Regions from separate parts of the Arthrobacter sp. UYNi723 genome, predicted to be linked through region 2. Evidence: riboswitches for the same ligand, from Rfam matches in the RefSeq annotation. Region 2 holds a riboswitch; each other region holds the start of a gene.
What was found. Region 2 has a riboswitch for cyclic di-AMP ahead of ACVWY0_RS12730 (NlpC/P60 family protein). Riboswitches for the same ligand answer to the same signal wherever they lie in the genome.
Positions count from the first base shown of each region.

Region 1 (3,266 bases), on a different contig from region 2:
ACGTTGGCCGTGGCCGCGCAGATGTCCGCACAGTCAAGATCGGTGCGGATGCATTTGGTCAACTCGGCGACCATGTCTTCGCCGAGGCAGGCATCAGCGCAGGCGGTACAGGCCTGTGAGCAGTCAAAGCACGCTGCAATGCATTCGGCGAGCATGTGCTGATCGATAGTGCCGAGATCCTTGGGGTAAGCATCGAGCATCTTGTGGGTGCTTCCGTGTGTCACTTTTTCTCTCTTTCCAAGGGCTGAATTGGAGGAACCTGGTGTGGATTCCGGCTTGTAATCTCTGCTGTGCCGGGGCCGCTGTCTGACGTTCTTTCTCGGGCCTCCTTCCGGTCGATGAAGGCAGGCCCCCAAGGGGCGGCCGTACGGGGCGGTGTCTATGCCAGCTTGCCCGACGGGTGCCACGTACTGGCTGTGTGGCTTAGCGTTCGTGCGGCCGGACGAGGAGCATGCGGGCTTTATGTCCGGCTGATTGACAGTTGGGCCAGGGTCGGCGCCCGCCGGCTCACGGGTGCCGGGGGCTGGGCGAACGGGCCCGCGGAATCAGGTATGAGCGTTCCCGGCCTTGGCTGCGCCGCGTCGGTCGCGGTAACGGGCCGCGACTGTGAACTGACTGCCCAGATGGCTCCGGGTTCCTTGCACTCGCTGCTCAGGGCTCCGGGGGACAGGTCGGAAGCGGATTGGGCTCCGACCGGCGTCACACTGTTCGAATGTCCCGGTGGGTTCTCCTGCTCCGCTGAGATGGCGGTCTCGGGCCGGTGCTGTGCAGCGGCGTAAGGGCGGGGGGCAGCCTCAGCCACCACGTGTTCCCATCCATCGCAGAAGGCAACCGACCCGGCCACCACGAGGACGACCACGAGGCAGGAAAGGACAGCCCGCAACGCAGCACCCCTGCCGACGAGCTGTGGACGAACCAAACGATGACGGGCCATCTGCTCTCTCCCCGGGGGCAAGTCACGCCCAGCGTAACCTTCCCGTGCCCCGCCAGTCACCATCCCTCTCCACTTAAGCCCGGAGCACCTTTGGTAACGGATTTGTAACTTAGGCCGGCGCTTCGCTAAAGTTGGATAAACACATACCCCGAATGGGTATGGATGTGGCCGCTTCGCCAAACCCCGCCGGCGGTCCGTGAAACTGATCTTTCTCAGGCGGGGGCGGAGGACCCACTTTTGGTGCGTAATGATGCACCTTGGGGTGAAGCCGACCCTGTGAATGCGCGTCCTAAATCGCGTCCTGCAGGGCAGCCGGACAGTCCACTCGTCCGAATCCGACAGCTAACTTCGCCGGCGCCGAGAGGACCACTATCTTGTCTGCCCAGCCAAAACACGGCCGTCGCCGTGCCCTTCCGGCGGCTGCCTCACCGCGCCGCCGTCCGTTTTTCCAGGAACCAACGTTCCGGCTCCGCGGCCAGCAGTTCGGGGTGGCGGCCGCCGTCACGGGAATGATTGCCCTCACTGCTCTGTCCGCGGCGCAGGCTGACTCCGGCAGCCGCGCTGCGGCCCAGGACCGGCCAGCGTCTGTGGCAGCCCCGGCCCCGGAAGCGGCGGTCACGGCAGCAGCTGACACTGTTCTCACCTTTGACCGCCCGGAGGTGACCTCCCAGCCGGCGCCTGCGCCCGCTGCGCCGGCACAGTCTGCAGGGGCAGTCAAGGCACCCGAGGCTGCCCCCGCACAGGCATCCCCATCCACGAGGTTGCGTGCCCCGCTCGCGTCGATGAGCGTCAGTTCCCCCTTCGGCTACAGGGTCAGCCCAATCACCGGGGCCGCCGCTGAAATGCACACCGGGGTCGATCTGACCGGGGCATGCTCGACGGCGGTCTTCGCCGCCGGTTCCGGCACCGTCACCGAGGCCGGCTGGAGCCCGTACGGCAGTGGCAACCGGATCGTCGTTGATCACGGCAACGGCCTGAAGACCACCTACAACCACCTGGCCAGCATCGGTGTCTCCCTCGGACAGCCCGTGGCTCAGGGCCAGCAGATCGCAGGGGTAGGCACAACCGGTGCCTCCACCGGCTGCCACCTTCATTTCGAGGTCATGGTCAACGGCCAGACCGTCGACCCGTCTGCCTTCATCTAAGAGGCCCGGCCCACGGGCCTCTTAGGCGGCTGCGCTGACTGCTTGCGCGTGATAAGCGGTAGCTGCGCGGTGAAGCGGTACAGTTGCGGGGGGCGTCCTGCACCCTGTTTCTCTGCTTCCTGACGGACCCGCGCTCACTGCCAGTCATGGTTCCGGGCTCGGGCGGATAACGCACGAGGGCCGTCTGCGGGCGCCCATACAACGAGCCGGACGAAGGATTACTCAGTGCAAATGCCAATGGCTGCCGCGGGGCTTTTCGCCCTGGCAACGACGCCGGCCCCGGGTCCGGGGAACGAAGGTCTGAGGCCAGGCCTGGATGCGAATCAGGTAACTCCCGGATTCCTGGGTTTCGCGATGACGGCGTTCATGGTCATTGCCGTTGTCCTGCTCATGGTTTCCATGACCAGACGGATCCGGCGTGTGCGTTACCGGGCGCAGTTCGAGCAAGGAAGCGAACGCGTTTCGGAAGAAACGGTTGATGCCCGCAGCCAGCCTGGGATCAACGAAACCGAGGCGACCAACGGACGCGGACCGGGCGGCGAGGGCCCCGGACGGGGATGAGCCCGCGGCTCCCGCGGCAGGCCGTGTCCTCCACCCCCCGGTTGGAAAGTCCCGCTCACTGACCGTGAAGGGCTAGCGGACGCCTTTCCGTCCCACCGGTGGGACGTGGTGCTGCGGTGGGGGCGATTTGGAATGCAAGGGTCATTCGGCAGGGCTGGAGATTTCCTATTCTGTGCCACCGGGCTCATTGACGGCATGGGAAGCGAGACCGAGCACGAAAACCGTGGCAAATGAGGCCAGGGCGGCGACAATCACAACTCCTGTCAGCATTAGTTCGGAAGGTCACGCCAGCGCGCGCTGACTCGAATAGGCCTCATCGATGCTCACCGAAAACCGTGATCCCTCTACGGTCCGAACTGTTCGGCGGATCCCGGCTCCCCATTGTGCTGGAGGCGGCTGGTTCTCGCCGTTCCGTAATGGGAGTCGGGCGGCGGGCTGAAACGGTGGACCCTTCCGTGTGGCCAGGCTCATGAGGAGCCGAAAACATGCGGCGACGGGGCCTGTAGCCTTGTTAGAAGAAAGTCGCACTGACGTGCGTAGTGAGACGAGACGGCGCACAGTCAAGGAGAACCCATATGGTCGGATCCGAAATCCCCCGCAGGACCGTGGAATCCCTGCGAGCCGCT
Region 1 covers NZ_JBSRZM010000010.1:4,467-7,732, reverse strand. Annotated here, with positions in the region: gene ACVWY0_RS09685 (four-helix bundle copper-binding protein) at 1-200, opposite strand, end outside; cyclic di-AMP (ydaO/yuaA leader) riboswitch at 1,127-1,303, shown strand; gene ACVWY0_RS09680 (M23 family metallopeptidase) at 1,309-2,079, shown strand; gene ACVWY0_RS09675 (hypothetical protein) at 2,311-2,640, shown strand; gene ACVWY0_RS09670 (TIGR01906 family membrane protein) at 3,216-3,266, shown strand, end outside.
Region 1: it holds a riboswitch for cyclic di-AMP, as region 2 does, so the genes downstream of both, ACVWY0_RS09680 (M23 family metallopeptidase) here and ACVWY0_RS12730 (NlpC/P60 family protein) in region 2, are expected to answer to the same signal.

Region 2 (3,266 bases):
AGGGCGTCCAGGGCGCCCTGCGCGGAACCGAGGGCCCGCATTTCAATCCAGTGGCCCAGCAGCATGATCGCGACCAGCAGCGCCAGTTCCCACCAGAAGTCCAGGTCGAACCCGCCGAGGCCCAGGCTGGTGACCCAGGACGCTGCGAACGCAACAGTGATGGCCATCGCGATCAGGAGCATCATTCCCGGGCGCCGGGTCTTCAGTTCCTGCAGGCCGCCTTTGAGGAACGGCTGGCCTCCGTAGAGGAAAATCACCGTTCCCAGCACGGCCGGGATCCATGTCGAGCCGGGGAATTTCAGGGGCTCATAGCCCAGGAGGTGGCCGACCATCGGGCTGAAGTAGACCACCGGCACGGACAGGACCAGGGTGAGCCAGAACCTGTTTTTGAACATGGCGGTACTGTGCCCGGCGTGCTGCCCATGGCTGTGGACCGCGTGGTCATCGGCGGCGCCGTGCTCCGCGTGGGAGTGCCCGGTGTGCTTGGCCGGAGGACTTGCCACCGCCGTCGCCTGGCCCGGTACGGGCCGTGGGGCCTGGTGGCCGGCGTGGTCCACGCCGCCGTCGTGATTGTTGTGGTTTTCCATCGTTGCCCCTCCTGTGTGGGGAAGTCTTCCCAAAGGAGGCCGCCAGGGCTGTCCTCAGGGTGGGAGTTGGACTACCTGCTGATGAGGCTGTACCCGGCTGCGGCGACGGCGTCCCGGACCTCAGCGTCGGTATGGGCGCCGGAGACGCTTAGCCGGGATGTCCCTCCGGGCACCAGCTCGACGGCGGCTGATGTCACGCCGTCGAGGCCGGACACCGCCTTTTCTACGCTCTGGACGCAATGCCCGCAGGTCAGCCCCTCGACGGAGTAGTCGCTGCCTTGAACTGCCGGCGACGCCAGGGTCCGGGAAGAGGTGGAGCAGCAGCTGCATCCGGACGGTTCAGCGGCCACGAGGGGCAGTCCGGTCCGGGTTTCGGGTGCACACATGTCAGTTCGGTCCTTTGCAAGAGAAATCATGGGGAGGCGCTGGGGTTGAACGGCTGTGGCGGCCGGAAAGCGCATCGGCCTGGACAAACCACTTCACTGACAACACCCGAATAATACCCCTATGGGGTATATTTGGCAAGGTGGATGCCGGCGTCCCCCCGCGGAAATCGAACAACCGGCGTGAGCGGCCGGGCCCCGGCGCACCCCCTGTTTAGACCGGTAGGCCGGGCTCGAGTTGCATTATCGGGCCGGGGTCCTCCGCCCTCGACTGGCCCCGCTATTCAAATGTGACAATTGGGGCAGATGTCCTGTACGGTCGAACCCGTGCCGGTTTTCTCCGAGGGCGGCACTCCCGAGCTGATTGCCGAACTCTGCCGCTGCCCGGGATCCTTTCGCATATTTCGTCCGGCAGAGACGGGGAACCCAATTTTTGGCTTGCTTCGGGCAGGCCTTGGGGTGAAGCCGCTGTACTGCCTTCGCGCAGGAACATGCGGCCGGGTGTCTCCCATCCGAATCCGACAGCTCACCTCGTAGGCATTGGGAGAGGCCTCTTCATGTCTACGCTCAAAACCCATGGCCGCCGCCGCGCCGCCATCACGCCCACCAGCCCGCTCACCGGATTGACCAAATCCATGGCCGCCAACGCCGGAACTGTCGGACGTCAAGCGGCCGTTATCGCTGCCGCTTCCGGTCTGGTCCTGACCAGCGGCATCGCCGCCCAGGCGGCAGAAGCACCCCAGCAGCGGGACGCGGAGCCGACGTCGAACCTGGAAATCACCAGTCAGGCACCTGCTCAGTTCAGCGCCGATGCCACGGTCACAATTTCCTACGAGCGCCCGGAAATCAGCACCACGCCGGCCCCCGTCGTCGAGGCACCTAAGCCTGCAGCCGCCCCCGCGGCCGCGCCGGCAGTTTCCGCCGCGCCGGCGAAAGCAACGATCACCGTAGCCCCTGCTGCTGCGCCAGTGGCTGCTCCGGCCGCGGGAGGGGTGAACGCGGCCATGGTTTCTGCTGCTTACGCCCAGATCGGCATGATCCAGGACTGCACCAGGCTGGTTGAACAGGCACTTGGCGCCGCAGGGATTCCCGTCGGCGACCTGGGTCCGATGGATTTCATGAACTACGGCACAGTCGTGACGGACCCGCAGCCCGGGGACATGGTGATGCAGCCCGGACACGTGGGTATCTATGTTGGCAACGGACAGGTCCTCAGCTCCGGGCTGAACGGCAAGAACGAAACTGCCGTCCACCCCCTGACGTGGATGACGGCCAAAGGCTCTGTCACCTTCGTCCGCGCGGGCTAAATAGGAACGTGAAGGCCGGTGATTCGGTGCCTTGGGGGCAGCGCATCACCGGCCTTCTCCATGCCCGCGCAGGATCGGTCACCTCGCGACAGGCACCGTGATGCCTATCAGCGGACGGGTGTGGACGCCGGCATGACCGACGTCCCGGTCGTCTTCTGGCCGGAGAAACGGCGCAGCCGCAAGAGTTGCTGACAACCAGGACGGAGCTGGCTGCCATTGCGGCTCCGCGATCATCGGATTGAGCAGACCCAGGGCCGCGACCGGGATGCCGACGGCGTTGTAGAAGAACGCCCAGAGCAGGTTGGTCTTGATCGTGGCCAGCGTCCGCCGGGAGAGCTCGATGGCGTCCGCGACCTGGCCCAGGTCGCTTCCCATCACTGTCAGGTCCGCGGCCGCGATCGCAACGTCGGTGCCGCTGCCCATCGCGATGCCCAGGTCAGCCTGTGTCAAGGCGGCGGCATCATTCACGCCATCACCGGCCATCGCCACTGTGGCCCCGCCGGCCTGCAGCCGGCGGACGGCCTCTATCTTGCCCTCGGGCAGGACTCCGGCCATCGCATCTTCCGCCGGGATGCCACCTCTGCGGCCACAGCAGCGGCGGCCGCGGTATTGTCCCCGGTCAGCAGGGCGGGCCGCAACCCCAGGGATTTCAGCAGTCCGATCGCGGCAGCGGATCCTTCTTTGACCGTGTCGGTGAGGCTGATGATTCCCTCGGTCTCACCATCAATGCCGACCCAGATGACGGTCGCGCCGGAGGCCTCCCTCGTCTGCAGCGCCGCGTAGTTGTCTGCGGCGGGAATGATGCCGTTATCCTCCAGCCAGCCGGCACGGCCGGCAACCACCCGCCGGCCCTCCACGGTCCCGCGGACGCCCCCGCCCGGTGCGCTGTCAAAGCCTGTGACGGGCAGCAGCGGGGCGTTGGCCTTGGCTGCACGGGCGATGGCATGGGCGATCGGGTGTTCGCTGGCGGCTTCGACGGCTCCTGCCAG
Region 2 covers NZ_JBSRZM010000015.1:304-3,569, forward strand. Annotated here, with positions in the region: partial or broken gene ACVWY0_RS12720 (P-type ATPase actuator domain-containing protein) at 1-587, opposite strand, end outside; gene ACVWY0_RS12725 (heavy-metal-associated domain-containing protein) at 659-1,003, opposite strand; cyclic di-AMP (ydaO/yuaA leader) riboswitch at 1,326-1,524, shown strand; gene ACVWY0_RS12730 (NlpC/P60 family protein) at 1,528-2,277, shown strand; partial or broken gene ACVWY0_RS12735 (heavy metal translocating P-type ATPase) at 2,255-3,266, opposite strand, start outside.

Region 3 (3,266 bases), on a different contig from region 2:
GCAGCGGAGAGGATGGCAGCACCCTTGCCGCTGGCGGAGACCGGCGCCTTCGGAGCGGCCGGCGTTGCCGACGCTACCTTGACGGTGGCCGCGGCCTTGGCCGGAGCCGGAGCTTCAACAACAGGTGCGGGAGCCTCAACCGGAGCCGGCGTGGTGGTCACTGCGGGCTTCTCGTAGGAGATGGCAATGGTGGAAGCAGCCGAAATGATGGCCGGGGCGGAAACCTCAGCTTCAAGGTTCGAAGCGGATGCAGCTTCACGCTGGATGCCGGTGTCAGCCGCGTTCGCAGCGATACCACTGGTCAGGACAAGGCCGGAAGCAGCAGCGATAACCGCAGCCTGACGGCCCATGCCGCCGGCGTTGTCGCCGACAGCCTTGGCAATGACAGCCAGCGAGTTGGTCTTGGCGACCTCGGCGCGGTGCCGCGCAACAGTTGCACGTGTAGTCATTAATTTTCTCTCTTTCGTTTTCCTCAGGACCGCGTGGGCAGCCCAAGGGCTTTGGACGCGCCGGCATCTTGGGGGTACGTCGGCACGCCCCGAACGGGGATTTAGCGAAGAGTTTCTCGCGAAGAAACGGTTCCGGCAGCACAGGGCTGCAGGAACGACTGGAATGCAGGAACTACGGGGCCAGCGTGAAAAACGCGGAGGAGCCCGTGGATGCCACGGAGTGGAGCAGCGTGCCCTGTGACGGGTTCAGTGCGCCGATCATCATGCCGTTGCCAACGTAAATACCGACGTGGGCGCCGCCGTTCTGCATGACCAGGTCACCGGGAGCCGGTGTGGCGGTGGGCCGCATGGCTGTCCACGCGTTGACGCGGGGAATGCTGATGCCGGCCTGGGCGTAGACCCACTGGGTGAAGCCCGAGCAGTCCCAGCCATTGGGAGTGGTGCCGCCCCATACGTACGGGCGGCCGATACCGGTGTAGGCGATTGCTGCCAAGCCCGATCCTGCCGCAGAGGAGACCGTGCCCGCGAGCTTGCTCGCGGCGGTCGCCGTTGCTTCAGAGGCCCGGTCAGCGCCGGTGGACTGGGCGCGGACGGTGTTGACCTTCGGGGCGGCCGTAGTCTTGATCACGGGCCGCTCGAAGGAAACCATGGCTGTGGGTGCAGCAGTTACGGCAAGTGCCGTCTGCGCGGAACCGGACTCGGTGGAGGCGGAAACGCCGGCGGTGGTATCCGCGGCGTTGGCCGGAAGCCCCATGCTCAGGATCAGACCTGATGCAGCTGCGATAACGGCAGCCTGGCGACCTACGGTCACGGCATTGGCACTGACGGCCTTGGACACGGAGCCCAAGGGGTTGGTGCGAACCGGCTGTGCGCGGTGACGCGCAGAAATATGGCGTGAAGACACGAAGGTAGCCTCTCCCAATGCCTGCGAGGTGAGCTGTCGGATTCGGATGGGAGTCACCCGGCCGCGCTGCTTCACAGCGGAAGCTTTGCGACTTAACCCCAAGGCCTTCAGAATCGAAGACCAAAATTGGTTCCCCCGCCCCTGCCAGACGATGTCATGCGAACGGACCTTGAGCGGTGGCAGAGCTAGACAATCCACTCAAGAACGTCAACTTCGGAAAAGTTGACGCGCTCTAGACGTTACAGGAGTTCCGAGCCAATGTCACATTCAGGTCACGGCACGTCGCCGTGATTCGAGAGTTGGCCATCCTTTGGGTCAGAGCCAGCCGGCGGGGTCAACGACTTCGCCGTTGACCTGGACCTCGAAGTGGAGGTGGCAGCCCGTGGACGCGCCCGTGGTGCCGCTCAGGGCAACCACGTCGCCGCGGCTGACCGTCTGGCCTACCTTGACGGTGGCGGAGGAGAGGTGGTTGTAGGTGGTTTCAAGGCCGTTGCCGTGATCCACCACCACGCGGTTGCCGCCGCCGTACTGGTGCCAGCCAGCGAAGGTCACGGTGCCGCTGGCAGCAGCCAGGACGGAGGTTCCACACTGTGCCACGAAGTCCTGGCCACGGTGGAAGTCTCCGGCGCCGCCGGTAATGGGGCTGACCCGGAATCCGAACGGAGAGACTGTAGCCAGCTGGGCCAGTGGCGAGCCGAGGCTTCCGGCAGAGGCGGCGCGGGTAATGGATCCCGCGGACTGGGCGCTCAGCAGCTGCTTCAGTTTGCCGTCGGGATCACCTTGGGTCACCACGGACGAGCGGCTGAAATCAATTTGGGCGGCGGCTTCGGCAGTAACTTCAGGCTGCGGAGCGGCGGAAACGGCCGACGCGGACTGGCCGGGTGCCGGAGTGGCCATCACGGGGCCGGTCACAGGAACCGTCACGGTAAGTGCTAGGCCTGTTGCTGCCAAGGCGATGCCGGCTTTCTGGCCGAGGCCACTGGCAGCGGCGAAATCCGTCATCTGCCGGAAGGGTCCCCGGCGGCGGCGTGCTTCCCGCTGTGGGTCGCGGGGCCTCTCCGCGGTGAAATCCTCGGCCACTCTGGGCGCCGAAGCGGGACCCACCGCGCGACGGCGGCCCCTGGAGTATTGCGTGGTCAAGAATGTTCCTCTCTAGATAGCCTGCGAAGTTAGCTGTCGGATTCGGGTCAGAGAGTTCAAAGACCCGGTCCGCCATGACAAGCACTTGGCGCAGAGATATCCCGTGAGGATCCTTCGCTGGAAGAGGCTTGCTGCTGACGGACTTCACCCCAAGGCAGTCTTACGACTGCCGGTTGTGGTTCCCCCGCCTCTGCCAGTTGGTGACTGATGCACCTGATCCGCTGGCAGAGCTCGGCTCCGGATCAGGTAACGCTTTTGTATCGACGCTGAGCTTCAACTATAGGTGATTAACCTGGACAGTAACAATTCCGTTATCTTTGCGGAACCTGGCGCCACTGCGCTATGACGCGGCCCCAAACGGGGGACCGCCATCCCGTCAGCGGACGGACACGAAGACGTGGGATGCCACTTCCGGGGGCAGCTCGAGAGCCCCTTCTATTCCCGGAACCCGCACGGAAATATACTCCCCCACGCGCTCCAGGGACACCGAGGCACCGGGCCTGATCCCGCCTTCGTCCAGCTGGACCAGCAGCTCAGGTTCCACCTGGATGGGCTCAGCCAGCCGGCTGACTGTCACCCTCGACGCCGGCCCATAGCCCTGCATCGCATCAAGGAGATTAATCACACCGGCGTCAGGGAGCGCAGGCGCGGGTCCTCCCAGGGCGGCCAGCCCGGGGATGGGGTTGCCATACGGAGACTCGGTGGGATGGTTGAGCAATTCGTAGATGCGCTGCTCTACGCGTTCGCTCATCACGTGCTCCCAGCGGCATGCT
Region 3 covers NZ_JBSRZM010000006.1:57,307-60,572, reverse strand. Annotated here, with positions in the region: gene ACVWY0_RS06735 (C40 family peptidase) at 1-449, opposite strand, end outside; gene ACVWY0_RS06730 (C40 family peptidase) at 622-1,287, opposite strand; cyclic di-AMP (ydaO/yuaA leader) riboswitch at 1,358-1,520, opposite strand; gene ACVWY0_RS06725 (M23 family metallopeptidase) at 1,669-2,493, opposite strand; cyclic di-AMP (ydaO/yuaA leader) riboswitch at 2,497-2,715, opposite strand; gene ACVWY0_RS06720 (iron-dependent transcriptional repressor DtxR) at 2,870-3,266, opposite strand, start outside.
Region 3: it holds a riboswitch for cyclic di-AMP, as region 2 does, so the genes downstream of both, ACVWY0_RS06730 (C40 family peptidase) here and ACVWY0_RS12730 (NlpC/P60 family protein) in region 2, are expected to answer to the same signal.